Regions from separate parts of the Mycobacterium sp. SP-6446 genome, predicted to be linked through region 2. Evidence: predicted binding sites of a transcription regulator. Region 2 holds the regulator's gene; the other holds the start of a gene.

Region 1 (15,182 bases), on a different contig from region 2:
CACGGCGACCCCGAACACCGCGAGATCCAACCAGGTCAGGTCCTTGCGTAGCCGGGTGCCCGGCTCGTCGGTGTCGGCGATCGACTGTTCGACCGACTTCATGCGCCACCGATTGGCCATTTGCCCGCCCCTTCCGTCACCCATTGGTCCGCACCCTAGTGGGTAGTCTGCGGGGATGCCCCACAGCGCAGCAAACACGCGGAACCACGCGGTGGTCATCGGGGCGAGCATCGCCGGGCTGTGCGCCGCGCGGGTTCTCTCGGATTGCTATGGCGCAGTCACCCTTTATGAGCGGGACGAGCTGCCGAGCGTGCCGGCGAACCGCGCGACGGTGCCCCAGGACCGGCACCTGCACATGCTGATGGCCCGCGGGGCCATCGAGTTCGAGAACCTGTTCCCGGGCCTGCTGAAAGACATGGTGGCCGCGGGCGTGCCGATGCTGGAGAACCGCCCGGACTGCATCTACCTCGGCGCGGCGGGGCACGTCCTGGGGACGGGGAGCACCCTGCGCGACGAGTTCACCGCGTACGTGCCCAGCCGGCCGCACCTGGAGTGGCAGTTGCGCAGGCGAGTGGAAGACCTCGACAACGTCAAGATCGTCCGGCGCTCGGTGGCCGAGCCGCGGTTCGAGCCCGCCCGGCAGCGGGTGACCGGCGTGCTGCTGGACCCCGCCGACCGCCAGGCGGGCGAGCCGGAGTTCGTGCGCGCCGACCTCGTGGTCGACGCGGCCGGTCGGGGCACCCGGCTGCCAGTGTGGTTGTCGCAGTGGGGATATGCGCGGCCCACCGAGGAAATCGTGGACATCGGCATCAACTACGCCACCCACCAGTTCCGCATCCCCGACGGCCTGATCGCCGAAAAGGTGGTCGTCGCCGGCGCTTCCCATGACGAGTCGCTGGGGCTCGGGATGCTGTGCTACGAGGACCGGACCTGGGTGCTCACCACCTTCGGCGTGGCCGACGCCAAGCCGCCGCGGACGTTCCCCGAGATGCTGGCGCTCGCGGACAAACTGCTGCCGGACCATTTCACCGACGCACTGGCGCGGGCCGAACCCCTCGGCGAGCCGGCATTCCACGCCTTTCCGGCCAGCAGGTGGCGCCGCTATGACAAGCTGGACCGCTTCCCCGCCGGGATCATCCCGTTCGGCGATGCCGTCGCCAGCTTCAACCCCACCTTCGGGCAGGGGATGACGATGACGTCACTGCAGGCCGGTCATCTGCGGCGGGCTCTGCAATTCCCGGACAGCGAACTGGCCGCGGAACTCAACCGGGCCACGGCCAAGACCACCTTCCCGGTGTGGACGATGAACGGCATCGGCGACGTCGCGTTCCATCACGCCGAAACGAAGGAGCCCGCCCCGTGGTGGTGGCGTCCCTCGGGCGCGCTGTTCGACCAATTCCTCGGGGCCGCCGAAACCGAACCCGTTCTCGCGGAATGGTTTTTGCGCCGGTTCTCGCTTCTCGACAGCCTCTATATGATCCCGCCGCCACGGATCGTGGGCCGTACCGTGGCGCACAACATGCGGCTGTGGCTGCGCGAGCGCCGGCAAGCCGTGGCGATCGCGAGCGCGGCAGAGCCGGGCGAAGCGGGTCGCCACCATCAGGGCTAGTCACAGCCCCACGGTCGCCCTGAACAGCTTGGCGGGCTCTCGCGCCACCAGCCGGATGGGGCCGTCGTCGGCCGCCACCCACGCCGCCATTCCGCGTTCCAGCGTCAGCGATCCCGACTTTGCGTGCACCGTCGTGGAGCCCTCGCTGCACAACAGGATCTGCGGCCCTTCGTGGCTGCACGACGCGTCGACTTCGTGGCCGAGGTTCTCGCCGTCGAGCACCAACAGCGCGACCGCGAACTCGTCGGTCGGCGTTTCGTAGATCAGCCCGAGACCTTCGCGGTGGGTCGACGCTCGCAACCGCTCTTCGGCGGTGGGGGCGAAGTCCAGCACTCGCAGCAGTTCGGGCACATCGACGTGCTTGGGGGTCAACCCACCGCGTAACACGTTGTCGGAGTTGGCCATAACCTCCACCCCGAAACCGCGCAGATAGGTGTGCAGGTTGCCGGCCGGCACGAAGATCGCCTCGCCCGGTTCCAGCGTGATGCGGTTGAGCAGCAGCGCCGCCAGCACACCGGCGTCGCCCGGATAGCGCTCCCCGAGTTCGAGCACCGTCTTGGCCTCGGCGGCGAATTCCGTTGCGCCCGTGCTGACGTACTGGATGGCGCCGTCCAGCACGGCGGGCACCAGCACGTCGAGGTCGGGCTGCGGCGCGGTGATCCAGGTGGTGAACAGCGCGCGCAGCCCGTCGGCGTCGGACTGGTCGTTGAGCAGATCGATGTATGGGTCGAGGTCGGAAACCGCAAGCGCCCGCAGCAGCTCGACGGTGCGCGACGCCGGGCGAAATCCGGCCAGCGCCTCGAACGACTCCAGCGCCACCAGCAACTCGGGCTTGTGCGAGGTGTCGCGATAGTTGCGCACCGGCGAGGACACCGGAATTCCCAACCGTTCCTCACGCAGGTAACCCTCGACCGCCTGCTCGGCGCTCGGGTGGGCCTGCAGGGACAGCGGCTCGTCGGCGGCCAGCACCTTGACCAAGAACGGCAGCACATCACCGAAGCGGGCGCGCGAGCATGGACCGAGCTGTCCCTCGGGGTCGGCGACCAGCGCCTCCATCAACGAGATTTCGCCCTGCTCCGTTTCCAGCCACGCCGGGTCGCCCGGGTGGGCGCCGAACCAGAGTTCGGCTTCCGGGTGCGCGGCCGGCACCGCACGCCGGGTGAATTCGGCGATGGCGGTGCGCGATCCCCATGCGTACGTCCGTAACGCCCCGCGAAGCAGTTCCACTTGTTTTCTATCCCCGCGCCAGTCTCAAGTAAACGGCGGCCATCTCCAGCCGAACGGCTAATACTGCCAGTTGCTGCTCGGTGCGTGCGGCACCACCCGGAGCGGACGCCCCGACCAGACCGGCGGACCCGCCCACACCCCCGGGCGCTTCGGGCACATCCTCGGCCGCGATGAGGTAGACCTCGTTCAGCCCGGCGACGCGCGCGGCCACCACCGTGCGCTCGCCGGCCAACGTGAGCGCGAGCACCCGGAGTCGCTCGGGCAGTGGTCCGTCGATTTGCTCGTCATGAAAGAGAGCGTCCACGGCGGACGGCGCTTCGCCAAACCCGGACCCCGACTCCGAGCTCGCGCGCAGCGCCACCACCGCATCCGCAAGCCCGGTCGCCGCCGTGACGTGGTGGGCGATCCGCAACAGCACCGAACTGCCGTGGCGGGCCAGCGCCAGCGTCGCGGCGCAGTCGCCGGCCAGCGCCACTCGGGCGTCGGAGATGCGCGCGGCAATCATCTTGGCCGGGTTGGTGAATAGCTCGCGGGCTGCACTGTTGCGCAGCGCCTCGGCGTCCAGCTCGTCGGCGAGCAGCGCCAGATCGATGTCGGGTGCGGGGTCTACACATTTCAGCACGGCCAGGCCGGCGGCCAGGTAGCGCGGCAGTCCGAACTCGTCGGGAACCGACAGGCGCGGCCCAAGCACCGCGGCGCGCCCGGCCGTGGAGTCGCGCAGCGGGCCCTCGTACGGCGCCGCCACGACGACCCGCGCGCCGCGGCGCACCCCGGTCGCGGCGGCCCCGACCAGCGCGGGGTCGCCGGGGTCGTCGCCCGCGACGATCAGCACGTCGAGCGGGCCGATCCACGGCGGGGCGTCGTCGGCGAGCGCGATCGGCGCCGACGCTGCGCCGCCCTGCGTCGCGGCCAGCAGCGTCCCCGCGGTCTCGGCGGTCCCGCGGCCGGCCACCCAGATGATGCTGCGCGGCCGGTCGTCGACGCGCAGCGAATCCAGTGCGCCTTCCTCGGCGGCGGCGGCAACGGCGCGAACCTGCGCGCCGGCCGACGACGCGGCCCGCAGCAGGCCGGCCCGGTCGGCGCCGAGCAGGCCGTCGGTGTCCTCGAGATCGATTGCTCCGGTGGCGTTCACCGGGCGGCCTCTGGGGTTTGGGTTTCGGCGGCGATCTCGGCGCTGACCTGTTGAACCACCGCGTCGACGTCCTCGGTGCTGCGGCCCTCCACGTTGAGCCGCAGCAGCGGCTCGGTGTTGGAGCTGCGCAGGTTGAACCAGCTGCCGTCGCCCAAATCCACGGTCACCCCGTCCAGGTGGTCGATCGAGTGAATCCGGCTGCCGAACGACTTCAGCACGGCGTCCACGCACCGCGACGCGTCGTCGACTTTGAAGTTGATCTCGCCCGACGATTCGTAGCGCTGGTAGTCGGCGGTCAACTCCGACAGCGGCCGATGCTGCTCGCCGAGGGCGGCCAGCACGTAAAGCGCCGCCAGCATCCCGGAATCGGCGCCCCAGAAGTCGCGGAAGTAGTAGTGCGCCGAGTGCTCGCCGCCGAAAATCGCGCCGGTCTCGGCCATCAATCCTTTGATGTAGGAATGCCCGACCCGCGAGCGCAGTGGGGTGCCGCCGCGCTCGGTGACCAATTCGGACACGGCGCGCGAGGTGATCACGTTGTGGATAACGGTGGCGCCGATCTCGCGACCCAGCTCGCGGGCGGCCACCAGGCTGGTCACCGTCGACGGCGAAACCGGCATCCCGCGTTCGTCGACCACGAAGCAGCGATCGGCGTCGCCATCGAAGGCCAGCCCAATATCGGCGCCGGTCTCGCGCACGTAGCGCTGCAGGTCCACCAGGTTCGCCGGGTCGAGCGGATTGGCCTCGTGATTGGGGAACGAACCGTCGAGCTCGAAGTACAACGGCAACAACGTGATCGAGTCGATCGCGCCCAGCACGGCGGGCGCGGTGTGCCCGGCCATGCCGTTGCCGGCGTCCACCGCCACCCGCAATGGACGCAGCCCCGAGGTGTTCACCAGTGAGCGCAAAAACTCGCCGTAGTCCGCGAGCACGTCCCGATCGGAGATATCGCCCGGCGGCCCGTCATACGTCGGTACTCCGGCGATCACTTCGCCGCTGATCACCTGGAGCCCGGTGTCCGCGCCGACGGGTTTGGCCCCCGCCCGGCAGAGCTTGATGCCGTTGTAGGCCGCCGGGTTGTGGCTCGCGGTGAACATCGCGCCGGGGCAGTCCAACAATCCCGAAGCGAAATAGAGCTGATCGGTGGACGACAAACCGATGCGCACGACGTCGAGGCCCTGGCTGTTGACCCCGGCCGCGAAGGCCGCGGCGAGCGACGGCGAGCTATCCCGCATGTCGCGGCCGATGACCACCCGCTGCGCCCCGTCGGCGCGCATCAACCTGGCGAACGCGGCGCCGACGTCGGCGACCAACGAATCGTCGATCTCCTCGCCCACCAGCCCGCGTACGTCGTAAGCCTTGATGACACGGCGGATAGCCGCGGCGGGCCGGGACATGCGGAGGCTCCTGACGACTACTTGCTTGGACTCTTCTTGGACTCTTGGCAGCCAGCCTATCGGCCCGCCAAGGTTACGGGTCCAAACGGTGCGCGGTGCTAGTCGCCGGTGTTAATCGCGGCTAGTCACTGGGGTCGGGCAGCACGCGCAGATGCCCGCGGCGGCGTCCGGAACGCTGCTCGGGCGGCGCGAGCAGACCGCCGCTGGGCGCGGTGGCATGGGCCCCGGCGGGGCGCAGAGCCGGGTCGGCGGAGAAGCCGTTCATCGCGGTTGCGCCGCCATAGGGCACCCCGCCACCGCCCGGGACCTCGCGCACCGCGTCCGCCAGCGCCACCAGGTCGTCCTCATCGGGATTGGGCAGCGGGCCGGCGTGGCGCACCAGTTCCCAGCCGCGCGGCGCGGTGATCCGGCCGGCATGGCCGACGCACAGATCCCAGGAATGCGGTTCGCGCGCGGTGGCGAGCGGGCCTACCACTGCCGTCGAGTCCGAGTAGACGAACGTCAAGGTCGCCACGGCATAGTGCGGACACCCGGGCCGGCAACAGCGACGGGGAACGTTCACGACGAAAGGCTATCGTGGACAAACGCCGCGGAAGCGCCGGACACGCGCAACCGTTCGACCCCCGATGTTCAACCGTTACCATCGGGCCCAGTGAATGATTCCCGCGGCGATTCGCGCAGCTCCCCGCGCGGTGGCTGGTCTCAGGGCCCGTCGGGGGGCCGCTCGGCTGCACACCGGGCCACGCGGCGGGGCCGCGATATGCGCGGTCCGCTGTTGCCGCCGACGGTACCGGGATGGCGCAGCCGCGCCGAGCGGTTCGACATGGCGGTGCTCGAGGCATACGAACCCATCGAGCGGCGCTGGCAAGACCGGGTGTCGGAGCTCGACGTGGCCGTCGATGAGATCCCGCGTATCACCGCCAAGGACCCGGAGAGTGTGCAGTGGCCGCCCGAGGTCATCGCCGATGGGCCGATCGCACTGGCCCGCTTGATACCGGCGGGCGTCGACGTCCGCGGCAATGCGACACGCGCGCGAATTGTGTTGTTCCGCAAGCCGATCGAGAGACGGGCGAAGGACACCGTCGAACTTGGCGAGTTGCTGCACGAAATCCTGGTTGCTCAGGTGGCCATCTATCTGGACGTGGAACCCTCGGTCATCGACCCGACGATCGACGACGAATGACGCTGGGCGGGGTCAGATTTGGGGCGGGTCTGAAGCGGGTCAGATGATGCCGCGCTTGAGGCGACGGCGCTCGCGCTCGGACAGACCACCCCAGATGCCGAAGCGTTCGTCATGCGCCAGGGCGTATTCCAGGCACTCATGACGCACCTCGCAACCCAGGCAGATCTTCTTGGCCTCGCGGGTGGAACCACCCTTCTCGGGAAAGAAGGCCTCTGGATCGGTTTGCGCGCACAGCGCGCGGTCCTGCCATTGATCGGCGGTCGGCGGCAGGGGCTCGGGTTCGAATGCCACTGGGGCATCGGGAACCACGGTCAGGTGCGGACGCGCAATTGGCGCCGGCGTCGCACCAATGGTGGTGTGCGGTGTGCTTGTCATAACGCCCCGAAGGTGTTCATAAGACATGCGTCGTCCGCCTCCTCAGGTTGATTTTGAGAGAGTGATTTGTTGCCACTGTTCTGATGTACAGACAATTCGAACAAGTGATCGAATCTCGGTCTGCGACACCGGAACCGGCCGGCCAACCGGGAAATGACACTGATGTGATTAGACACGGGTTGAGCTGCCCGGTCAAGCACTTCGGCGCATTTCCATATCATCTCGTGATCAAATTTCGGCGTTTCTGTTGTTATTGACGCTCGGCGTGTCGGTCACAACTGTCCCAAGTTTCCCAATTGTGCTGGTCGAAATGGGCTTTTATGGCCCACTTGGTGGCCGGCATGCCGTGCGTCGCCGGCCGGTACTGTCGTGCGGTGTGAAGGTCACCGTGCTGGTCGGTGGGGTCGGTGGCGCCCGGTTCCTGCTTGGCGTCCAGCAGCTGCTCGGCCTGGGTCAGTTCGCGGCGCAACAGCGCCCCGATGCTGAAACCACCAGCCACGAGCTAACCGCGATCGTCAACATCGGTGATGACGCGTGGATCCATGGCTTACGTGTCTGCCCGGATTTGGACACCTGCATGTATACCTTAGGTGGAGGCGTCGATCCACAACGGGGTTGGGGTCACCGCGACGAAACCTGGCATGCCAAAGAGGAATTGGCGCGTTATGGCGTGCAGCCGGACTGGTTCGAACTCGGCGACCGCGATCTTGCCACCCACTTGGTGCGCACCCAGATGCTGCAGGCGGGCTACCCGCTGTCGCAGATCACCACGGCGCTGTGCGACCGCTGGCAACCCGGCGCACGATTGCTGCCGGCCACCGACGACCGTTGCGAGACACACGTGGTGATCACCGATCCGGCGGACGGCAGCCGCCGCGCGATCCACTTCCAGGAGTGGTGGGTGCGCTACCGGGCGCGGGTGCCGACCCACAGCTTCGCCTTCGTCGGCGCCGAAAAGGCCAGCGCCGCAACCGAAGCGGTCACCGCCATCGGCGACGCGGACGTCATCCTGCTGGCGCCGTCCAACCCGGTGGTCAGCGTCGGCGCCATCCTGGCCGTCCCGGGCATCCGCGGCGCGCTGCGGGGAGCCAGCGCCCCGGTCGTCGGCTATTCGCCGATCATCGGCGGAAAGCCGTTGCGCGGCATGGCCGATGCGTGCCTTTCCGTGATCGGGGTCGAATCCACCGCGGAAGCGGTCGGCCGGCACTACGGGGCGCGTCGCGACACCGGCATACTGGATTGCTGGCTGGTGCACGAGGGCGACCAGGCCGACATCGAGGGGATCGCGGTGCGCTCGGTGCCGCTGTTGATGACCGACCCGCAGGCGACGGCCGAAATGGTCGGCGCCGGGCTGGACCTTGCGGGCGTGACGGCGTGACCGACCGTTCAAAAGAGCATGGCACCGCCGCGGCGATCGAGATCCTGCCCGTGCCCGGGCTCCCCGAGTTCCGGCCCGGCGACGACCTGAGCGCGGCGCTGGCCGCCGCGGCGCCCTGGCTGCGCGACGGCGACGTCGCGGTGGTCACCAGCAAGGTCGTGTCCAAGTGCGAGGGCCGGCTGGTGCAGGCGCCGCGGGACGCCGAGGAGCGCGATCGGCTGCGGCGCAAGCTGGTCGACGACGAGGCGGTCCGCGTGCTCGCACGCAAGGGCCGGACCCTGATCACCGAGAACCGGCTCGGGCTGGTGCAGGCCGCCGCGGGCGTGGACGGTTCCAACGTCGGCGGCGACGAGCTCGCGCTGCTGCCCGTCGACCCCGACGCCAGCGCTGCCGCGCTGCGCGCCGGCCTGCGCGAGCGGCTCGGCGTCGACGTCGCCGTGGTCATCACCGACACGATGGGCCGCGCCTGGCGCAACGGTCAGACCGATGCGGCCGTCGGCGCGGCGGGTCTGACTGTGCTGCACGGCTATTCGGGGGCCGTCGACCAGCACGGCAACGAACTGATCGTCACCGAGATCGCGATCGCCGACGAGATCGCGGCCGCCGCCGACCTGGTCAAGGGCAAACTGACCGCCGTTCCGGTGGCCGTGGTGCGCGGGCTACCCAAGCGCGTCGTGTCCGACGACGGCACCACCGCCCGGCAGCTGCTGCGCCCCGGCGAGGAAGACCTGTTCTGGCTCGGTACCGCCGAAGCGATCGAGTTGGGTCGTCGGCAGGCCCAACTGTTGCGCCGATCGGTGCGCCGGTTCAGCGGCGAGCCGGTGCCGCCAAACCTGGTGGAGGCCGCCGTCGCCGAGGCCCTCACCGCGCCGGCCCCCCACCACACCCGCCCGGTGCGGTTCGTGTGGCTGCGGACTCCGGCCACCCGGGCCCGGCTATTGGACCGGATGAAGGACAAGTGGCGCGCCGACCTTGCCGGCGACGGCCGGCCCGCGGACTCGATCGAACGCCGGGTTGCCCGCGGCCAGATCCTTTACGACGCACCCGAGGTCGTCATCCCGATGTTGGTCCCCGACGGCGCGCACAGCTATCCCGATGCCAACCGCACCGGCGCCGAGCACACGATGTTCACGGTCGCCGTCGGCGCGGCCGTGCAGGCGCTGCTGGTCGCGCTGGCGGTGCGCGGGCTGGGCAGCTGCTGGATCGGCTCGACGATCTTCGCCGCCGACCTGGTCCGCGCCGAGCTCGAGCTGCCGTCCGATTGGGAGCCGTTGGGCGCCATCGCGATCGGCTACCCCGCGGAGCCGACCGGATTGCGCGACGCGGCGCCGGACGCCGGGGATCTGTTGATCCGCAAGTGATACTGGGCCGATGACGACGTTCGCGGGCAAGGCGGCGGCCTCGGCCGACAAGGTTCGCGGCGGCTACTACACCCCGGCCCCGGTGGCCCGGTTCCTGGCCCGCTGGGTGCGGGAAGCCGGCCCGCGCATCGTGGAACCGTCCTGCGGCGACGGCCGAATCCTGCGCGAGCTCGCCGCGCTCGGCGCCCGGGCACAGGGCGTCGAACTCGTCGCGGGCGAGGCGGTCAAGGCGCGGCAGTTCGCTCCAGTCGACACCGAAAACCTGTTCACCTGGCTCGCGAATACCGAGGCCGCCGACTGGGACGGGGTCGCGGGAAACCCGCCCTACATCCGGTTCGGCAACTGGGCATCCGATCAGCGGGAGCCGGCTCTGGAGCTCATGCGGCGCGAGCGCCTGCGCCCCAGCAGGTTGACCAACGCCTGGGTGCCCTTCGTCGTCGCCGCCACCGTGCTGGTGCGCGACGGCGGGCGCGTGGGCCTCGTCCTTCCCGCCGAGTTGCTTCAAGTCGGCTACGCCGCGCAGTTGCGCGACTTTCTGCTGAGCCGGTTCTCTGCGATCACGCTGCTGACATTCGAGCGGTTGGTGTTCGACGGGATCCTGCAGGAGGTCGTATTGTTCTGCGGCGTCGTCGGTTCCGGGCCGGCGCGGATACGCACGGTCCATCTCAGAGACGCCGAAGCCCTGGCCGATGCCGAGCTTGACGTCGAGTCGGCCCCGGCGCTGTTGCACGAAAAGGAGAAGTGGACCAAGTATTTTCTGGACCCCGCGGCGATCCGGCTGCTGCGCACGCTCAAGGGATCCGACACCCTGACCCGGCTCGGCTCTGTGGCCGACGTGGACGTCGGCGTCGTGACCGGGCGCAACAGCTTCTTCACCCTCACCGATGCGCAAGCCCGCGAACTCGCACTCACCCCGCACTGCGTCCCGCTCGTTTCGCGCAGCGCGCAGCTCACCGGCCTGGTATACGACACCGACTGCCGCGCAAGCGATCTCGCGGCCGGACACCGGACCTGGTTGCTCGACGCTCCCCGCGATCCGAGCGATCCCGCCCTGCTCGCGCACATCGCCGCGGGTGAGGCGGCCGGCGTGCACCGCGGCTACAAGTGCTCGATCCGCACGCCCTGGTGGGGCACGCCGTCGTTGTGGATTCCCGACCTCTTCATGCTGCGCCAGATCCACAGCGCGCCACGGCTGACCGTCAACGCCGTCGCGGCGACGAGCACCGACACCGTGCATCGGCTCCGGCTCGCCCCACACGTCCACTCCCAGATAGACGCGTGCGCGGTTGCCGCCGTGTTCCACAACAGCGCGACGTTTGCCTTCGCCGAGATCATGGGCCGCAGCTACGGCGGAGGGATTTTGGAGTTGGAGCCGCGGGAAGCCGAGCAGCTGCCCATTCCCCCGCCGGCCTACGCCGGCGCCGAACTCGCCTGCGACGTCGACCTTTTGTTGAAGGCCAACGAGATCGACAAGGCACTCGACCTGGTGGACCGTCGAGTCCTGATCGACGGGCTCGGCTGGTCGCCGGATGTGGTGGCGCAGTGCCGGTCGGCATGGGCGGCGCTGCGCGCTCGCCGGAGCAAGCGAGGCTCCCGGTGAGCGTTCGGGACTCCGCGCTCTCGATTCTCACCGAGTGGCGGGCGCCCGATCCGGGACAGGACTCGTTGCGGCACGCCGTGCTGGCGTTCGTGCACGGCCATGCCGACGCCTGCCGTCGGGAGTGCGTGCCCGGACACGTCACCGCGTCGACGTTGGTCCTCGACGACAGCGGCACCCGGGTGCTGTTGACCCTGCACCCCCGCGTCGGCCGCTGGGTGCAACTCGGCGGGCACTGCGACGAGGAGGACCCCGACATCGTGTCCGCGGCGCTGCGCGAGGCCACCGAGGAATCGGGCATCGCCGGCCTGCGCATCGCGCCCGAGCTGGCCGCGGTGCATGTGCACCCCGTGGTGTGCTCGCTGGGCGTGCCGACGCGGCACCTCGACCTGCAATTCGTCGCGCAAGCGCCGCCCGGCGCGCAGATCGCGATCAGCGAGGAGTCGGACGACCTGCAGTGGTGGCCCGCCGACGCGTTGCCGGACGGTACCGACCACGCGCTGGCCTACCTCGTCGCCCGCGCGACTCATTAACCGCCCAGCGTGCGGCTAGCCGCACATTCGACGCCGAGCGTGCGGCCAGACGCACGTTCGGCGCACAAGGGAAACCTAGACGTCGGACGAGTAGCGAATGCCGCCGTCGGGAATGGAGATGCCCGGCCAGACCCGGGCGCCGCGCAGCAACTCGCAGCGCGCGCCGATGTCGGCGCCGTCGCCGATCACGCCGTCGCGGATCAGCGCCCGCGGACCGACGCGAACACCGAAGCCGAGGATCGAACGCTCGATCACGCTGCCCGCCTCGACCTTGACGCCGTCGAAGATCACCGCGCCGTCCAGCCGCACACCCGGGCCGATCTCGGCGCCACGGCCGACGACGGTGCCGCCGATCAACAGCGCGCCGGGCGACACCGCCGCGCCGTCGTGCACCAACTGCTCGCCGCGGTGGCCGTGCAGGGCCGGCGACGGGGCGATGCCGCGCACCAGATCCGACGATCCGCGCACGAAGTCTTCCGGGGTGCCCATGTCGCGCCAGTACGTGGCGTCGACGTAGCCGCACACCTTGACGTCCGGGTCGGCCAGCAGCGAGGGGAACACCTCGCGTTCGACCGAAACCTCGCGGCCGCGCGGAATCCGGTCGATGATGTGGCGTTCGAACACATAGGTGCCCGCGCTGATCTGATCGGTCGGCGGATCCTCCGACTTCTCGACAAAAGCGACGACCCGGTTCCGCTCGTCGGTGGTCACACAGCCGTAGGCCCGCGGGTCGCCCACCCGCACCAGGTGCAGGCTGACGTCGGCGGAGTTGGTCCGGTGGAAATCCAGCAGCTGGCCCAGGTCGGCGCCGGAGAGCACGTCGCCGTTGAACACCATCACGGTGTCGTGCCGCAGCTGGCCGGCGATGTTGGCGATCGCGCCGCCGGTGCCCAGGGGGCGCTCCTCGGTCACGTAGTCGATCTGCAGGCCCAGCTTGGAGCCGTCGCCGAACTCGGCCTCGAACACCGCGGCCTGATACGACGTGCCCAGGATGACGTGCTCGATGCCCGCCGCTGCGATCCGCGACAACAGGTGGGTGAGGAACGGCACCCCCGCGGTCGGCAGCATCGGCTTAGGCGCCGACAGGGTCAGCGGCCGCAGCCGGGTGCCCTTGCCGCCGACCAGCACCACCGCGTCGATTTGATTGCCTGCCAACGGGTTAGCCAACTCAGTGCCGCCCTTCTGCCAGTCGCTGCCTGCGGGACGTGCGCCGTGAACTGCGCACCATCAGACGAGAACGAACCGCGAGCGATCCCCGCAATGTCCAGCGCAGGGGCGCGCGCAACCAACCCGCGTGTCGGTCGGCGAGAAAAAGGTAGGTGCTCTTGTGGTGGGCCGCGAGGTGGCTGGCCGGGTCATGCCCGGTGGAGTGGCCGCGATGGTGCAGGACTTCCGCCGACGGGACGTAGACGCTCGACCAGCCCGCCTTGCCGAGCCGGTCGCCGAGGTCGACGTCCTCCATATACATGAAGTAGCGCTCGTCGAAGCCGCCGACGCTGCTGAACGCCGACCGGCGCACCAGCAGGCACGAGCCCGACAGCCAGCCCACTGGCCGTTCGCTGGGCTCGAGCCGCTCCTGGCGGTATGCGGCCGTCCACGGGTTGCGCTTCCAGAACGGCCCGACCACGGCGTGCATGCCGCCACGGATCAGGCTGGGCAGATGCCGCGCCGACGGATACACCGAGCCGTCCGGATCCCGAATGAGCGGACCCAGCGCGCCCGCGCGCGGCCAGCGGGTCGCGGCGTCCAGCAGCGCGTCGATGCTGCCCGGACCCCACTGCACGTCGGGGTTGGCCACGATCACCCAGTCGTCGACCCACGGCTGGCCGACCTCGTCGAGGTGGGCGACGGCGCGATTGATCGCGGTCCCGTAGCCGAGGTTGGCGCCCGTATCGAACAGCCGGACGTTGGGATAGCGCTCGACGGCGGCCTGCGGCGTTCCGTCGGTGGAGCCGTTGTCGGCCAGCACCACGCTGACCGGACGCTCGGTGGCCAACGACAACGAGGCCAGGAACCGCTCCAGGTGCGGGCCCGGCGAGTAGGTCACCGTCACGACCGGCAGGACGTCAGTCACGCGTAGAGCGTATCGGTCGATCCCTGGCCCGAGGCCGCCAGCGCCGCGACAAGCGCTGCACGCCAGTGCCTTAGCGGCCGCAGGCCCGCCGCCGCCGACTGCCGGCTCGACAGGGCCGAATAGCTCGGCCGCGGCGCCGGCCGTGGAAAGTGTGCGCTGCTGACCGGGCGCACCCGCGCCGGATCGGCGCCGCATTCCTCGAAGACCGCGCGGGCCAGCTCGAATCGCGAGACCGCGCCCTCGTTGGCGGCGTGCAGGACGGGGCCGGGCACGCGGTCGTCGGCGATCTGCAGCAGCGCGTCGGCCAGGTCGCCGACGTAGGTGGGCGAGCCGACCTGGTCGTCGACCACGTCGACGGGGCCGTCCCCGGCGGCCAGCCGGCGCATGACGGCGACGAAGTCCCGGCCGGTGCCGCCGGTGTACACCCAGGCGGTGCGCACCACGACCGCGTCGGGCAGTGCCGCCAGCACGGCGCGTTCCCCGGCGAGCTTGGTGCGGGCGTATACGCCCTGCGGCGCGGTGTCGTCGCCGGGTTCGAAGGGGCGGGATGCGGCGCCCTCAGGGCCGAGGTCGGCGTTGAACACGAAGTCGGTGGAGACGTGGATCAGTCGGGCGCCGGCGCCCGCGCAGGCCCGGGCGATGTGTTCCGGGCCGGTGGCGTTGACCGCGTACGCGGCCGCCTCGGCGCTCTCGGCACCGTCGACGTCGGTGTACGCCGCGCAGTTCAGCACGACGTCGCCGTCCCGCACGATCCGCTCGGCCGCGGCCGGGTCGGTGATGTCCCATTGCGACGAGCTCAGCGCCAGCACGTCGCGGCCCTGGGCGGCGGCCCGGGCCGCCAGGCGGCTGCCGAGCTGCCCCCCGGCACCGGTGATGACTAGCCTTCCTGAGCCGCCCGACATGCCTCGAGTCTGGCATGCGCCGAGAAGCCCGGGCCACGCCGCGGCCGGCTACCCGAGAAGCGGGTGTGTCACAAGTAACCTAATGTGATGCCTGTGCAACGTGTGGTTCGTGCGGTTGCCACTGCCCTGGCCGTCCTGGTCGTCATCGGCACGGGGGTCGCCTGGAACAACGTTCGGTCCTTCGAAGACGGCATCTTCCACATGTCGGCACCCTCGCTGGGCAAGGGCGGCGACGACGGCGCGATCGACATCCTGCTGGTCGGCATGGACAGCCGCACCGACGCCCACGGCAACCCGTTGTCCGCCGAGGAACTGGAAACGCTGCGCGCCGGCGACGAGGAAGCGACCAACACCGACACCATCATCCTGGTCCGGATACCGAACAACGGGAAGTCGGCCACCGCGATCTCGATTCCG
Region 2 (15,182 bases):
GGCCGTGCTTTACCTCACCGGGATGAATCAGCGCGAGCTCTACGGCGCGAGCTACCGCGTGAAGGACCGGATCACGCCGGCCGACCTGCTGGCGCGGACCCAGCACGTGATCGGCAAGGAAGTCGACGTGGTGCGCAACCAGTTGATGCGCAACCGAATCGACCTGCTGCTCGGGCACGGCCGATTCATCGACCCGCACACCATCGTCGTCGAAGACCCCGGCCGCAGGGAAATGACCACCGTCAGTGGGGAATTCATCGTCATCGCCACCGGCACCCGACCGGCCCGGCCATCCGGCGTCGAGTTCGACGAGGAACGGGTGCTCGACTCCGACGGGATCCTGGACCTCAAATCCCTGCCCGCCTCGATGGTCGTCGTCGGCGCCGGCGTGATCGGCATCGAGTACGCCTCGATGTTCGCCGCGCTGGGCACCAAGGTCACCGTCGTGGAAAAGCGGGACGACATGCTGGATTTCTGCGACCCCGAGGTGGTCGAGGCGCTGAAGTTCCACCTGCGCGACCTCGCGGTGACGTTCCGCTTCGGCGAGGAGGTGACCGCCGTCGACGTCGGCTCGGCCGGCACCGTCACGACGCTGGCCAGCGGCAAACAGATTCCCGCCGAGACGGTCATGTACTCCGCGGGACGCCAGGGCCAGACCGACCACCTCGATCTGCACAATGCCGGCCTCGAGGTGGAGGGCCGCGGGCGGATCTGGGTCGACGACAAGTTCAAGACCAAGGTCGAACACATCTATGCCGTCGGCGACGTCATCGGCTTCCCCGCGCTCGCCGCGACCTCGATGGAACAGGGGCGGCTGGCCGCCTACCACGCGTTCGGCGAAGCGTGCGACGGCATCACCGACCTGCAGCCGATCGGGATCTACTCGATTCCCGAGATCTCCTACGTCGGGGCGACCGAGGTGGAACTGACCAAGGACGCGGTGCCCTATGAGGTCGGCGTCGCGCGGTACAAGGAGCTGGCCCGCGGCCAGATCGCCGGGGACTCCTACGGCATGCTCAAGCTGCTGGTGTCGACCGATGACCGAAAACTGTTGGGAGTCCACATCTTCGGCACCAGCGCCACCGAGATGGTGCACATCGGGCAGGCCGTGATGGGATGCGGCGGCACCGTCGACTACCTGGTCGACGCGGTGTTCAACTACCCGACGTTCTCGGAGGCATACAAGGTCGCCGCGCTCGACGTGACCAACAAGATGCGCGCGCTGTCTCAGTTCCGCCGCTAGGTCAGCAGCTGTCGTCGAGGTCGTTCGGCACGGGATCGCCGGGCCCGCCGGCTTCGGCGCGGGCCAGCAGCTGCGCGGTTTGGGCGTCGAACGGGGCGGAGTACGACACGTTCGCGGCGCACCCGCCGCGCTCGAAGCCACCGATCAGCCCGGTGAGGGTGGTGCCGCTGACCCACGGCGCGCCGCTGGTGCCGTCCACCAGCCCTTCGCACACCACCGAGGGGAAGCCGGCATCGTTGACCGACGTGCTGGTCTGACAGCCGATCGGCGAGCCGCCGACCCCGGCCGGATAGCCCATCACCGTGACGTGGCTGCCCGGCGGCGGCGTGGTACCCAGCGTGAGCGCCAGGCCGACATGTGATTCGACCGAGGTGCCGGCGTCGTTGCTGACCCGCGCGATCGCGTAATCGGCGTGTGGATCCTTGCCGGCCGTCCAGCGCGGGTCCAGGTAGACGGCGTCGGCCTTCCACACCGCGGCGGGCTGGGCGTCGCCGACGAGGCCGGGCGCGAAGGTGATCTTGGCGGCTCCGGCCAAACAGTGCGCCGCCGTGATCATCAGGTTCCCGCCCGTCGAATGCACGACGGAACCCGTGCAGACGTGCAGCGGCCCGTTGTCGATGAAGATCGCGCCGACGCGCCTGTCCGGGTCCACCGGGCCCGCGACCGCCTTCTGCTGGGGCTGGCTCATCCGCTGCACCAACGGGCCGGTGGCCACCGGGACGGTGATGGTGGGGCGCGCATGATCGGCGGGCCGGTCGCACGACGTCAGCAACGCCGCCACCCCGATCACCGCACACAGCAACACCCTCGGCACGCGCATTTGAGTGCAATCATGCCTGACCACGCGCTCGCAAGCACAATCATCGCGGACACGGTGTGTTGATAGTTTTGCCTGCTCGGCGCGGGGCGTACGGCACCGCACAGATTAAGGTCCGGCACCCGAGCGTTGCAGTAATTGGTGCCCATCGATTTGGGGGACACTGGTTTAAGGCACCCTGGAGAAACCCCCGAAAGGAGGCAACCCCGATGGCCCACGATCAAAGCCGGGACGACGGGCTCTATCAGCGAGGGCAGCCCGGCATGTACGAGCTCGAATTCCCGGGACCCCAGCTGTCGACGTCAGACGGCCGCGGCCCGGTGCTAGTGCACGCGCTGGAAGGGTTCTCCGACGCCGGTCACGCGATACGCCTGGCCGCCACGCACCTGAAGGACGCCCTGGACACCGAGCTGGTCGCGTCCTTCGCGATCGACGAATTGCTGGACTACCGCTCCCGGCGGCCGCTGATGACCTTCAAGACCGACCACTTCACCAATTACGACGATCCAGAGTTGAGCTTGTACGCGTTGCGGGACAGCGTCGGCACCCCATTCCTGTTGCTGGCCGGCATGGAGCCGGATCTGAAGTGGGAGCGCTTCGTCACCGCCGTGCGCTTGCTGGCCGAGCGACTGGGCGTGCGCCGCACGATCGGCCTGGGCACCGTCCCGATGGCAGTGCCACACACGCGGCCGATCACGCTGACCGCGCACTCCAACGACAAGGAACTGATCGCCGACTTCCAGCCGTGGATCTCCGAGATCCAGGTCCCGGGCAGCGCGTCCAACCTGCTCGAGTACCGGATGGCCCAGCATGGCCACGAGGTCGTCGGGTTCACCGTGCACGTGCCGCACTACCTGACGCAGACCGACTACCCCGCGGCCGCGCAGGCGCTGCTCGAGCAGGTGGCCAAGTCCGGGTCGCTGGAGCTGCCGCTGTCGGAGCTGACCGAAGCGGCCGCGGAAATCCGGGCCAAAATCGACGAGCAGGTGCAGGCCAGCGCGGAAGTCGCCCAAGTGGTGGCCGCGCTCGAGCGCCAGTACGATGCCTTCATCGACGCTCAGGCAAACAGGTCGTTACTGACTCGCGACGAGGACCTGCCTAGCGGCGAGGAGATTGGCGCAGAGTTTGAGCGATTCCTGGCGCAGCAGGCCGAGAAGAAGTCCGACGACGACGACTCGGGCTAACGCTCAGAACTGGCCCGACAACGAGGTGGGCGGATGACTGAGCGGAAGCGAAAGAGCAATCTTCGCCCGGTGCGGGAAGTGACCGCGCCGACCCTGCAGTTCCGAACCATCCACGGCTACAAGCGGGCGTTCCGCATCGCCGGCTCGGGCCCGGCCCTGCTGCTGATTCACGGCATCGGCGACAACTCCACCACGTGGAATACGGTGCAGGCCAAGCTCGCCCAACGTTTTACCGTGATCGCCCCCGACCTGCTGGGCCACGGGCAGTCGGACAAGCCGCGAGCCGACTACTCGGTCGCCGCCTACGCCAACGGGATGCGCGACCTGCTGTCCGTCCTCGACATCGAGCGCGTCACCATCGTGGGTCATTCGCTGGGCGGCGGGGTGGCGATGCAATTCGCCTACCAATTCCCGCATCTGGTCGATCGGCTGATTTTGGTCGCCGCCGGCGGCGTCACCAAGGATGTCAACGTCGTCTTCCGGCTCGCGTCGTTGCCGATGGGCAGCGAAGCCCTGGCCCTACTGCGGCTGCCCCTGGTGCTGCCGGCGGTTCAGCTGGCGGGGCGTCTGGCGGGCCTGGCGATCGGGTCGACCGACCTCGGCCGTGACCTGCCCAACGTGCTGCGGATACTGGACGACCTACCCGAACCGACGGCGTCGGCGGCGTTCAGCCGCACCCTGCGCGCCGTCGTGGACTGGCGCGGGCAGATCGTCACCATGCTGGACCGATGTTATTTGACCGAGGCCATCCCAGTGCAGATCATCTGGGGCAGCCGCGACGTAGTGGTCCCCGTCCGCCACGCCCGCATGGCACACGCCGCGATGCCCGGCTCCCGGCTGGAGATCTTTCAGCGCTCCGGCCATTTCCCCTTCCACGACGACCCGGCCCGCTTCATCGACGTCGTCCAGCGCTTCATCGACACCACCGAGCCCGCCGAATACGACCAGGCAGCGCTTCGCCAGTTGCTCCGCACGGGCAGCGGCGCGCAAACCGTCTCCGGCCCGGCCGACACCCGCGTCGCGGTCCTCAACGCCATGGGCTCCGACGAACGCAGCGCCACCTGATAATCGCGGCATTGCCCAGCGTCGTACAGTCGGGCCATGGGTATCGACGTCACGGTGCTGCGGGTGTTCACCGATCCCGACCGCAACTTCGGCAATCCCCTCGGCGTGGTCGATGCGAGTCAGGTCGACGCCGGCGACCGGCAACGGCTGGCCGCCCAATTGGGCTACAGCGAAACGATATTCGTCGATCTCCCGACCGCCGGCTCCCCCACTGCGCACGCCACGATCTACACCCCGCGAACCGAAATTCCGTTCGCCGGACATCCGACCGTCGGCCTGTCGTGGTGGCTGCGCGACAACGGCATGCCGGTCAACACGCTGCGGGTGCCGGCCGGCCTCGTGCAGGTCGGCTACCAGGATGAGCTGACGGTCATCAGCGCACGCTCGGAGTGGGCCCCCGAATTGTTCGTGCACGAATTCGATACGGTTGACGACCTGCTCGCCGCCGACCCCGCCGATTATCCCGACGACACCGCCCACTACCTGTGGGCGTGGATCGATCAAACCGCCGGATCGCTGCGAGCCCGCATGTTCGCCGCGAATCTGGGTGTGCCGGAGGACGAAGCGACCGGCTCCGCGGCGATACGGATCACCGACCACCTCAGCCGGGACCTGCGCATCACGCAGGGCAAGGGCTCCATGATCGAGACGACCTGGAGCCCCGAGGGCTGGGTTCGGGTGGCCGGGCGCGTCGTCAATGACGGTGTGACACAGCTGAATTGAGTTCCGGCTGGCACCGGGACCGGTCAGGACTTTCGGTGCAACACCGCGGCGAGGTGATGCTGCATGGGTTGCCCGACGGCACCCATCCGCACCGAGTACGACAGCTCGTCGCCGTCGATGCGCAACGAACGGCCAAGCGCGGACACCTCTTTGGCGGTCGGGGCCAACCCGACGTCGGTGGTGGACAACTCCACCTCGATGCGCTGGCCGGTCACCGAATACGTGCCCACCTCGATTTCGGTGATGCCGCTCGGGTGCGCCAGGACCAGCTCGACGTGACCCGGCTGCGGCACCCGAAGGTATCCGGTCTCGGCGTGCAACGGTTTGCCGTCGGCCACCGCTTTGGTCTTCTGCGCATACGCCAGAAACGGTTTGCCCACATGGGAGAACACGACTTCCTCGAGATACTCGAAGGGCTGGATCGTCGGGTATTCTCCGGCGCCTCGACCGGCCCAGGTGCCGAGCAGAGGCGCCAGCGCCGCGACGTTGGGATGCAAGTCGGCAGGCATGAAAACAGCCTAGCGAGTGGCCGGTTCCGGATCCGTCGGCACGTTGCGGTGCGCGCGCAGCGCTTCGATCTCGCGCTCGAAATCCTCCGCCGACGAGAACGACCGATACACCGACGCGAATCGCAGGTAGGCCACCTCGTCCAGGTCGCGCAACGGCCCCAGGATTGCCAGGCCGACCTCATGGCTCGGGACCTCCGGCGAGCCCGCGGCGCGCACCGCGTCTTCCACCTGCTGGGCCAGTAGGTTCAGCGCGTCCTCGTCGACCTGCCGGCCCTGACACGCGCGGCGGACGCCTTTGATGACCTTCTCGCGGCTGAACGGCTCGGTCACGCCGCTGCGTTTGACGACGGCAAGGACCGCGGTTTCCACGGTGGTGAACCGCCGCCCGCATTCGGGACAGGACCGGCGGCGCCGAATCGCCTGGCCTTCATCGGTTTCCCGCGAGTCGATCACCCGGGAATCGGGATGCCGGCAGAACGGACAGTGCATGACCGCTCCTTCGCCGTGCCGATACCTCGCAGAACACTCCGAGCGTACCCGCGCGCCGCCCACCGGGGCCAATACCGCCGCGATAAGGATCCGTCCACCTCCGCGGGAGCCGAGCAGCCTTGGCGTAGAGCGGTTTTCGCAATGCGCCGCCACGCCGTCAGCCGACCGGCGCGATCAGCGTCTGGCCGGCGTCCAGCGCGGGCGAGTTCAGGTCGTTGAGTTCGCGGATGCGGTCGGCCACCTGGCGAGCCGGCGCGTCCGGCGCCACCCGGTGCGCGACATCTTGCAGGGACTCCCCGGCTTCGACCCGCACGACGGCCAGCCTGTCGGGCACCGCGGCGGCCTTAGGGCCGGAGTCGCCGTTGGCCTGCTGCCCGAGGTTCGCGACCAGCCCCAGCCACAGGGTGATCACCCCGGCGAGCAGGGCCAGCCCGACCGTCGTCAGCAGCGTGACGGGACGCTTGCGATGCGGCGCGACCGACATCGCGACGCCGGTGCCGTGGTAACGCATGGGCGCGCCGGCCGGCCGTGACGAGCGCGGACGGCGGGAGCGCACCAGCCGTTCCCCGTCGTAGCGGGGACAGTCGACCAGCCCACTGGCCGGGCGCCGGGTGCCGCTGGTACGCGGCGAGACTGTGTGGATGACTGTCATGTCCATTCCTCCGGTCAACTAAATCCTCGCTCGTGTGTTCGACTATAGTCGCTCGTGTGTTCGAAACCCGAACATTTGAGCGAAGCGTGTCGGACGACCCAAACGTTAGACCCCGGTACCGACAAGTTCGTCGCCGAACCTCGGCCACCACCCCTCACATGCAGGAGAAGTACCCGGTCCCCCCGAAAGTTACACGCGTGTGATTCACCCGTTTTAGGGTCTTAATTCACCGCCCCTAGAGTCGTTCGACCCCGGTTCGATGACGCCGCGACACGCCAGTCGAACACATGTTTGATTCTTGGCGGCCCGCGGGCTACATTCAGTGCCATGAGCGACAGCAACGACACTTCCGCCGCCGGCGCGGCCGGCCGGTTGCATTCCGTGGATCCATCGCTTACCGAGCGGCAGCGCACCATCCTCAAGGTCATCCGCGAGTCGGTGACCAGCCGCGGTTATCCGCCGAGCATCCGGGAAATCGGAGACGCCGTCGGGCTGACGTCGACGTCGTCGGTGGCTCACCAACTGCGCACCCTGGAGCGCAAGGGGTACCTGCGCCGCGACCCGAACCGGCCCCGGGCCGTCGACGTCCGCGGTGTCGACGACGTCCCGGCGGCGGCGGTGCCCGCCACCGAAGTCGCCGGCTCGGACGCCCTGCCGGAACCGACCTTCGTCCCCGTGCTCGGGCGCATCGCGGCCGGCGGCCCGATCCTTGCGGAAGAGGCGGTCGAGGACGTCTTCCCGTTGCCCCGCGAATTGGTCGGCGAGGGCGCGCTGTTCCTGCTCAAGGTGGTCGGCGACTCCATGGTCGAAGCCGCGATCTGTGACGGCGACTGGGTGGTGGTGCGGCAGCAGAATGTCGCCGACAACGGCGACATCGTCGCCGCCATGCTCGACGGCGAGGCCACCGTCAAGACGTTCAAGCGCGCGGGCGGTCAGGTGTGGCTGATGCCGCACAATCCCGCATTCGATCCCATCCCCGGCAACGAGGCGACCGTGCTCGGCAAGGTCGTCACGGTGATCCGCAAGATTTAGCGAGCGGGGTCAGTCGGCCTTCGTAAAGCCGTTGGCCTGCGCGACTTCTTCGCTGGACAACCAGATCTCGGCGAGCGTGTCCGGGTAGAGCTCGCTCTCCGGGGTGTAGTACAGGCCGAAGCGCGCGCTGGCCTTGATGGGATATCCGTCCGGCATCTGATACGGATCATCCAACGGCAGGTGGATGGTCGGGCGTCCGGCCGGGCCCGAGACCTCTTCGGCGTCGACGGCGGCGTGCCGCCCAGGCCTCGGCCCGGCGGCGGGGACGACGCCCGGTGCCGCGACGTCTGGGGCGGTGTGCGCGACCGCGACGTCGGGATACCCGACGTCCGAATCGACCGGCTCCGGCGCCGCGGCGGGGTAGGCGTCCTCCGGATGGGCAGCATCCGCTGGGGTATGCGGAACGGCCACGTCCGGATATTCGGCTTCTTCGGCCTCAAGGGCTTCGTCAACGTCGAGATAGGCCGGTTCGTCCTCTTCCGGATAGCCGGCCTCCGGGTAGGCGGCCTCGGGGTAGGCGGGTTCTGGGTAGGCGGCCTCGGGGTAGTCGGATCCGGCGAGAACCTCCTCTGACACGACGGGTATGGAATCGGTGTCCACCGCGTCGGGGTCTTCCTCCTCGATCCCCGACTCGATCACCGACTCGATCCCCGACCGGTCCGCGCCCTCATCGGGTGCGGGCGGCCATTCGCCGCCGTATTCCGCGGCGGCCTCGTCGCCGCGCGACCAGCTGACCCGGGCTCCGGACTCGTCGCCCGCCTCTTCGGATGGTTGCGGCTCGCCGAACAGGAAGTGGTCGGTGGCGGCATCGGCGTGGACGCGGGCGTCCTCGTGAGCGTCCTCGTGGCCGTAGTCGTGGCCCCAGTGCCCGTCGGCGACGGCGTCGTAGCCGCCGAGGTCGACGTCGCGGTCGTGCTGGTAGGCGGCGGCCGCCGCGGCCTCCCGCCGGGCGCGACGCCGGCGCAACCCCAAGGGCAGAAACGCCAGCAGCGCAAGCACTATCGCGACCGGAATGACGACCAGCAGATACCACGAATGCCAGGCGAACTTCTTGGCGTGGGGCGGCATCGCCGCGCCGCTGGGCTGATTCTGCCCCGACACCTGCAGGCCGGAGAGCAACGGCGCCAGGTTGGACGGCTCGGTTGTGAACGTGTTCTTCGCGCGGTTCCACGAGATCTTGCCGCCGGTGAACTTCTGCGAGATCACGTCGCCGTCCACGGCTTGATCGCCGACCGGCGCGCCCAGCTTCCCGCCGGCACCGCGAAGCTTGTCCCACGCGGCCTTCATGGCACCACGGACGATGAACGCGCCGTGCTCGCGTGTCCAGAAGATCACCGGCTTGTCGGCAGCGGCGAACGTGCAACTCCGGCTGGAGGGAATGCCGCCGTCGGACTCGTTGGCGATCGGGAACCCCAGGTCGCTTCCTACTGGCCCGCCCGCCGACTCGTACTTGGCCAGAATGTCGCTCTCGATAGCGCTTGCGCCGGTGGCCGGGCTGAAAAACACCTTGCCGCCGGCAAAATTCTGGGCGATTCCGTCACCGCCGATGGGATATTGCCCGCCCTGCTTGGCGCCCAGCGGGCCCGAGGCGCCACCCGCGGCACGCCAGGCCATGTTGATGGCCGCGGTGGGATCGGTCGCCACCTGCAGACCCTTGAGCTGGTCGGCCAATGCCGGCGGGGTGGTGGTGAAGTCCTTGGTCTTGCGGTTCCAGGAGATTTGACCGCCGTTGAACTTCTGCGAAATGACCTCGCCGTCGTAGGTTTCATCGCCGGCCGGTGCGCCGAGCACGCCGCCGGAGCTGCCGAGTTTGTCCCACGCCGCGTTCATCGCGCCGCGCACGACGAACGCGCCGTGCTCGGCCGTCCAAAAAATCACGGGCTTGTCGCTGGCGGAGAAGGTCGCCACGCGGCTGTCGGGTCCGGCGAGGCCGGGAACTTCGTTGATGGTCGGGAATCCGAGATCGCTGTTGACCGGGCCGCCGAGCGCCTCGTACTTGTCCAGGATCGGCCCGTACACGAACTTGGCGCCCGTGTCGGTGGTGTAGAACATCTTGCCGCCGTCGAAGTCCAGGACGAATCCGTCACCGGCCGGGTAGACGTCGCCCTTCCGGGCGCCCAGCGGTGAACCGTCGCCGCCGGCCTTCTCCCACGCGGCCATCATGGCCGCCTCGGCGTCGCCGATCGGGGATGCCGAGGCTCCGGGTGCCAGGAATGCCGCGGCCGCCACGGCGGCCGCCATGCTGATCAGCGCGCGCCCGAATAGCCTGCGCAATCGACCTCCCTGCCCGTTCACCAAGCCTCCCAGCCGACGGATAGGCCCCGGTTTGTGGCCATTCCCGCATCCTGCAGACCCTGCGAGCGGGTGATACCCCCACCGCGAGTGACTAACCCGCGTGGGTACGCATTATCGCCGGGCTCGCATAACTTTGCTCCAGCGAGCAGAAAATGCGAAGCCAAATCACGAATTTTGGGAAAACGGATATCGCTCCGATGTCGAAATGATGCGCGACCGCACCCATGTCGCGACCGGCCAGCATCCAAACGCATGTGCCGACGGTACGCGAGGCCGTCAATTGACCCGGAATCTACCCGGCCAAAACGGCGATACGCGAAATAGATCAATTTGCCGCACGGTCACATTTCGTTGGCCGCCAACGCGATTGCGTCCCGCGCGATGCGCCGACGGCGGCCGCCTCCGGCCTAGACACCGAGGCCGCGGCCGATGATCTCCTTCATGATCTCGGTCGTGCCGCCGTAGATCGTCTGAACCCGGGCATCGAGATAGGCACGCGCGACCGGGTATTCGCGCATGTAGCCGTATCCGCCGTGCAGCTGCAGGCAGCGGTCGATCAGCTGCACCTGCTTCTCGGTGGAGTACCACTTGGCCATCGCGGCCTGTTCGGCCGTCAGCTTCTCCTCGAGGTGCAGCCGGATGAACTCGTCGACCATGACGCGCACCACGGTGGCCTCGGTCGCCAGCTCGGCGAGCACGAAGCGACTGTTCTGGAAGCTGCCGATCGGTTTGCCAAAAGCCTTGCGCTCCTTGGTGTATTGCACCGTGTCGTTCAGCACGGCTTCCATCGCGGCGGCCGCCATGATCGCGATCGAGATTCGCTCCTGCGGCAGGTTCTGCATGAGGTAGATGAACCCCTTGCCCTCCTCGCCGAGCAGGTTTTCGGCAGGAACATGGACGTCGGTGAACGACAACTCGGCGGTGTCCTGCGCGTCCAGTCCGATCTTGTCCAGGTGGCGGCCGCGTTCGAAGCCCTTCATGCCGCGCTCGACGACGAGCAGCGAAAAGCCCTGCGCGCCCATCTCGGGATCCGTCTGCGCCACCACGATCACCAGGTCCGAGTTGATCCCGTTGGTGATGAACGTCTTTGAGCCGTTGAGCACGTAGTGATCGCCGTGCTTGACGGCACGGGTCTTGATGCCCTGTAGGTCACTGCCGGTGCCCGGCTCGGTCATCGCGATCGCCGTGATCAACTCCCCGCTGCAGAACTTGGGCAGCCAGCGCTGCTTCTGCTCTTCGGTGGCCAGGCGCAACAGGTAGGGCGCCACCACGTCGTTTTGCAGGCCGAATCCGATGCCGCTGTAGCGCCCGGCCGTGGTCTCCTCGGTGACGATCGTGTTGTACCGGAAATCGGGGTTGCCGCCGCCGCCGTACTCCTCGGGCACGGCCATGCCGAGGAAGCCCTGTTTGCCGGCCTCGAGCCACACTTCGCGGTCGACGATCTTGGCCTTCTCCCATTCGTCGTGATACGGCGCGACGTGACGATCGAGGAAGGCGCGGTAGGACTCGCGGAACAAATCGTGCTCGGGCTCGAAAAGAGTGCGCTGGTACTTGATGGCACTGCTCATAACTGACCTCCGGGCGACGGGGACTCTGCCGCCCAAGATATACCAACCAGACGGTTGGTCGGCGGCTGGGCGGCCGGGCCCGGCTGAGGCTTACTTCGCGGAGAACTCGCGCAGGCTCGCGGCCAGCGCGACCGGAACGCGGGCCACCAGGCGAGTGCCCTGCGAGTTGTGCTCGGCCTGCTGTACCCGGCCGTCGGCGTGCACGCGGGCCACCAGGTCACCGCGGTCGTAGGGGATCACCACGTCGACGGCGGTGTCGGTGGGCGCCGCGAGTTCGGCGATCCGGCGGCGCAGCGCGTCGATGCCGTCGCCGGTGCGCGCGGACACGAACAGCGCCCCGGGCAGCCCGTGGCGAAGCTTGGCCAGCGTCAGATCGCTTGCGGCATCGACCTTGTTCACCACCAACAGCTCCGGCGGCGGGGCACCGTCGCGGTCGGCCGTGTAGGGGGTGAAGACTTCCGAAATCACCTGCCGTACCGCATCGATCTGGGCAAAGGGGTTGACGTCGGAGCCGTCGACGACGTGCACCAGCAGGTCGGCGTCGACGACTTCCTCCAGCGTGGAGCGAAACGCCTCGACCAGCTGGGTGGGCAGGTGCCTGACGAACCCGACCGTGTCGGTCAGCACGAACGGCCGAGCCCATTTGGTTCCGGGGTCGAACTCCGCGCGCCGGGTGGTGGGCTCCAGCGTCGCGAACAACGCGTCCTCCACCAGCACCCCGGCCCCGGTCAGCGCGTTGAGCAGGCTGGACTTGCCCGCATTGGTGTATCCGACGATGGCGATCGACGGGATGTCGCTGCCGAGCCGACGGCTGCGCTGGGTGTCGCGAGCCTGCTTCATGTCCTTGATCTCGCGGCGCAGCTTGGACATTCGCTCGCGGATGCGGCGCCGGTCCGTCTCGATTTTGGTCTCACCGGGACCGCGCAGACCCACGCCGCCGCCGCTGCCGCCGGCGCGTCCACCGGCCTGCCGGGACATCGACTCACCCCAGCCGCGCAGCCGCGGCAGCATGTACTCCATCTGGGCCAGCGACACCTGCGCCTTGCCTTCCCGGCTGGTGGCGTGCTGGGCGAAGATGTCGAGGATCAGCGCGGTGCGGTCGATGACCTTGACCTTGACGGCCTTCTCCAGCGCGGTCAGCTGCGCCGGTGACAGTTCACCGTCGCAGATGACGGTGTCGGCGCCGGTCGCCAGGACGACCTCGCGCAATTCCTGCGCCTTGCCCGAGCCGATGTAGGTGGACGGATCGGGCTTGTCGCGGCGCTGGATGAGGCCTTCGAGCACCAGCGAGCCGGCGGTCTCGGCCAGGGCGGCCAGCTCGGCCAGGCTCGCCTGGTTGTCGGCGGCGCTGCCCTGCGTCCAGACGCCGACCAGCACCACGCGCTCCAGCCGGAGCTGGCGGTACTCGACCTCGGAGATGTCGGCGAGTTCGGTCGACAGCCCGGCGACGCGGCGCAGCGCCGATCGGTCTTCGAGGGCGAGCTCGCCCGCGCTGGGTTCTAGATCCGGCTGATCGTGAAAGGGAGTTTCTGGATGAGTCATAGGCAATTAGCAATAGTGCACGCTAAATCGGTTGCGCGCACCCGATTTAGCGCTGCTGTGCGCGCCACCATTCCTCGCTGATCTCGCCACGGGCCACCAGCACCGACGGGCCGCGCAGGTAGCTGGTGGCGTCGGTGATGGTGACCGTGACGTCGCCGCCCGGCACCCGTACGGTCAGCGTCCCGGTGTCCGCGCCGGCATCGGCCAGCGCGGCGACCGCGGCGGCGACCGTTCCCGTGCCGCAGGATCGGGTTTCGCCCACACCGCGCTCGTGGACCCGCATGTGAGTCACCCCGCCGACGGCCGGGGTGAGGACTTCGACATTGACGCCGTCGGGGAATTGCGCGCGGTCGAATTGCACCGGGGCGGCCACGTCCAGCGCGGCGAGCTCGTCGGGGGTCAGCCGCGGATCCACGCACGCCAGGTGCGGGTTGCCCACGTCGACCGCCAGCCCGGTGAATCGCCGGCCGCCGACGACGGCCGCAAACGCGTCGCCGCCGCTGCCCAGCCGGTTCGCCTTGCCCATGTCGACGGTGACGTCGGCGTCGGTCGCGTCGGCGTGGTGCAGGGTGACCGGCCGCGGGCCGGCCAGCGATCCCACGACGAACTCATCGCGCGACTCCAGACCGCTGACCCGCAAGTAGTGTGCGAAGACCCGCACACCGTTGCCGCACATCTGAGCGATCGATCCATCGGCGTTGCGGTAATCCATGTACCAGTCGCTCGTCCCGACGCCGTCGGGCAGGCGCTCGAGCACCCCGGTGGCCACGGCCGCGTCGGCCGTGGTGATCCGCAGCACGCCGTCGGCGCCCAATCCGCGGCGCCGGTCGCACAACGCGGCCACCGACTCCGGGGTGAGCGCCAGTTCGGCGCCGACGTCGGGCAGCAGCACGAAATCGTTTTGCGTGCCGTGCCCCTTAGCGAAGATCACCAGCTCAGGATACGTGCCGCCACGCCCGCACCGCTTCGTCGACGACGCGGGTGCGGTCGGCTTCGCCTTTTTCAGACTCGAGCCAGTGCACCCGGTGGTCGCGGCGAAACCAGGAGCGCTGCCGCCGCACGTACCGGCGGGTGCCGACGTAGGTTTGTTCGCGCGCCGCGCGCAGCAGGTCGGACGCGCCGCCGGCGTCCAGCGCCGCGAGTACTTGGGCGTAGCCCAGCGCACGCGAGGCGGTGACGCCGTCGCGCAGGCCCTGTTTGAGGAGTGCGCGTACCTCGTCGACCAGGCCTTGCTCGAACATCGTATCTGTGCGGCGCGCCAATCTCTCGTCGAGAAGCGTTGTGTCACAATCTAATCCGATGATGACGGTGCCCCAGCGCGGAGTGCCGATGCGCGGCGCGGACGCGGCGAACGGCTGGCCGGTGAGCTCCACCACTTCGAGCGCCCGTACCGTGCGCCGGCCGTCGGTGGGCAGGATCGCGGCGGCCGCCGCGGGGTCGCGCCGGGCCAGCTCGGCGTGCAGCGGCCCCACCCCCTCCTCGGCGAGCCGTCGCTCCCAGCGCGCGCGCACCGCGGGATCGGTCGCGGGGAACGACCAGTCGTCGAGCAGCGACTGGACGTAGAGCATCGAGCCGCCGACCACCACCGGCAGCGCGCCCCGGGCGGCGATCGCGTCGATGTCAGCGGCGGCGGCCCGCTGGTAGCGGGCGACGGTCGCGGTCTCGGTGACGTCGAGCACGTCGAGCTGGTGGTGCGGGATGCCGCGGCGGGCCTCGACGGGCAGCTTGGCGGTTCCGATGTCCATGCCGCGATAGAGCTGCATCGCGTCGGCGTTGATGATCTCTACCGCGAGTTCGCCGCTGAGACGCTCGGCGACGTCGAGCGCCAGCTGCGACTTGCCGGTACCGGTCGGGCCGATGATCGCGAGCGGTCGCACGGCTTGGCTCACGGCTGCCAGGCGCCGACGAAGTAGCCCACCCCGTAGGGCGCTCCGCGGTAGAGCTCCTTGGCCGATCGCGGCCCCGGTTCGGCCAGCCCCGCCAGCACGTGGAAGGCGACCCGGCCCCGGATCTCCGGCGCCAGCCGGGTCAATGCGGCGGCATCGCCGGTTGCCAACGCGTCG

The links. The regulator LexA, encoded in region 2, represses DNA repair genes until DNA is damaged. The targets are predictions, from matches to a motif close to CGAACANNTGTTCG.
Region 1: a site for LexA is predicted at 7,018-7,031, ahead of cofD (2-phospho-L-lactate transferase). Genes of this name have one in related genera too.

What each region holds. Positions count from the first base shown of each region.
Region 1 covers NZ_MBEM01000223.1:34,214-49,395, reverse strand. The annotation lists gene A5736_RS19930 (APC family permease) at 1-120, opposite strand, end outside; gene A5736_RS19925 (NAD(P)/FAD-dependent oxidoreductase) at 212-1,609, shown strand; gene manA (mannose-6-phosphate isomerase, class I) at 1,610-2,836, opposite strand; gene A5736_RS19915 (TobH protein) at 2,844-3,968, opposite strand; gene A5736_RS19910 (phosphomannomutase/phosphoglucomutase) at 3,965-5,362, opposite strand; gene A5736_RS19905 (DUF3499 domain-containing protein) at 5,484-5,924, opposite strand; gene A5736_RS19900 (metallopeptidase family protein) at 6,123-6,545, shown strand; gene A5736_RS19895 (WhiB family transcriptional regulator) at 6,585-6,920, opposite strand; gene cofD (2-phospho-L-lactate transferase) at 7,297-8,298, shown strand; gene A5736_RS19885 (coenzyme F420-0:L-glutamate ligase) at 8,295-9,659, shown strand; gene A5736_RS19880 (class I SAM-dependent methyltransferase) at 9,670-11,259, shown strand; gene A5736_RS19875 (NUDIX hydrolase) at 11,256-11,789, shown strand; gene A5736_RS19870 (sugar phosphate nucleotidyltransferase) at 11,865-12,944, opposite strand; gene A5736_RS19865 (glycosyltransferase family 2 protein) at 12,958-13,863, opposite strand; gene rfbD (dTDP-4-dehydrorhamnose reductase) at 13,860-14,765, opposite strand; gene A5736_RS19855 (LCP family protein) at 14,850-15,182, shown strand, end outside.
Region 2 covers NZ_MBEM01000154.1:22,664-37,845, forward strand. The annotation lists gene sthA (Si-specific NAD(P)(+) transhydrogenase) at 1-1,243, shown strand, start outside; gene A5736_RS14125 (serine protease) at 1,245-2,063, opposite strand; gene A5736_RS14130 (proteasome assembly chaperone family protein) at 2,270-3,244, shown strand; gene A5736_RS14135 (alpha/beta fold hydrolase) at 3,278-4,309, shown strand; gene A5736_RS14140 (PhzF family phenazine biosynthesis protein) at 4,346-5,032, shown strand; gene A5736_RS14145 (peroxynitrite isomerase) at 5,056-5,541, opposite strand; gene nrdR (transcriptional regulator NrdR) at 5,551-6,030, opposite strand; gene A5736_RS14155 (LysM peptidoglycan-binding domain-containing protein) at 6,188-6,682, opposite strand; gene lexA (transcriptional repressor LexA) at 7,010-7,714, shown strand; gene A5736_RS14165 (hypothetical protein) at 7,724-10,009, opposite strand; gene A5736_RS14170 (acyl-CoA dehydrogenase family protein) at 10,417-11,577, opposite strand; gene hflX (GTPase HflX) at 11,668-13,119, opposite strand; gene dapF (diaminopimelate epimerase) at 13,166-14,050, opposite strand; gene miaA (tRNA (adenosine(37)-N6)-dimethylallyltransferase MiaA) at 14,055-14,996, opposite strand; gene A5736_RS14190 (hypothetical protein) at 15,005-15,182, opposite strand, start outside.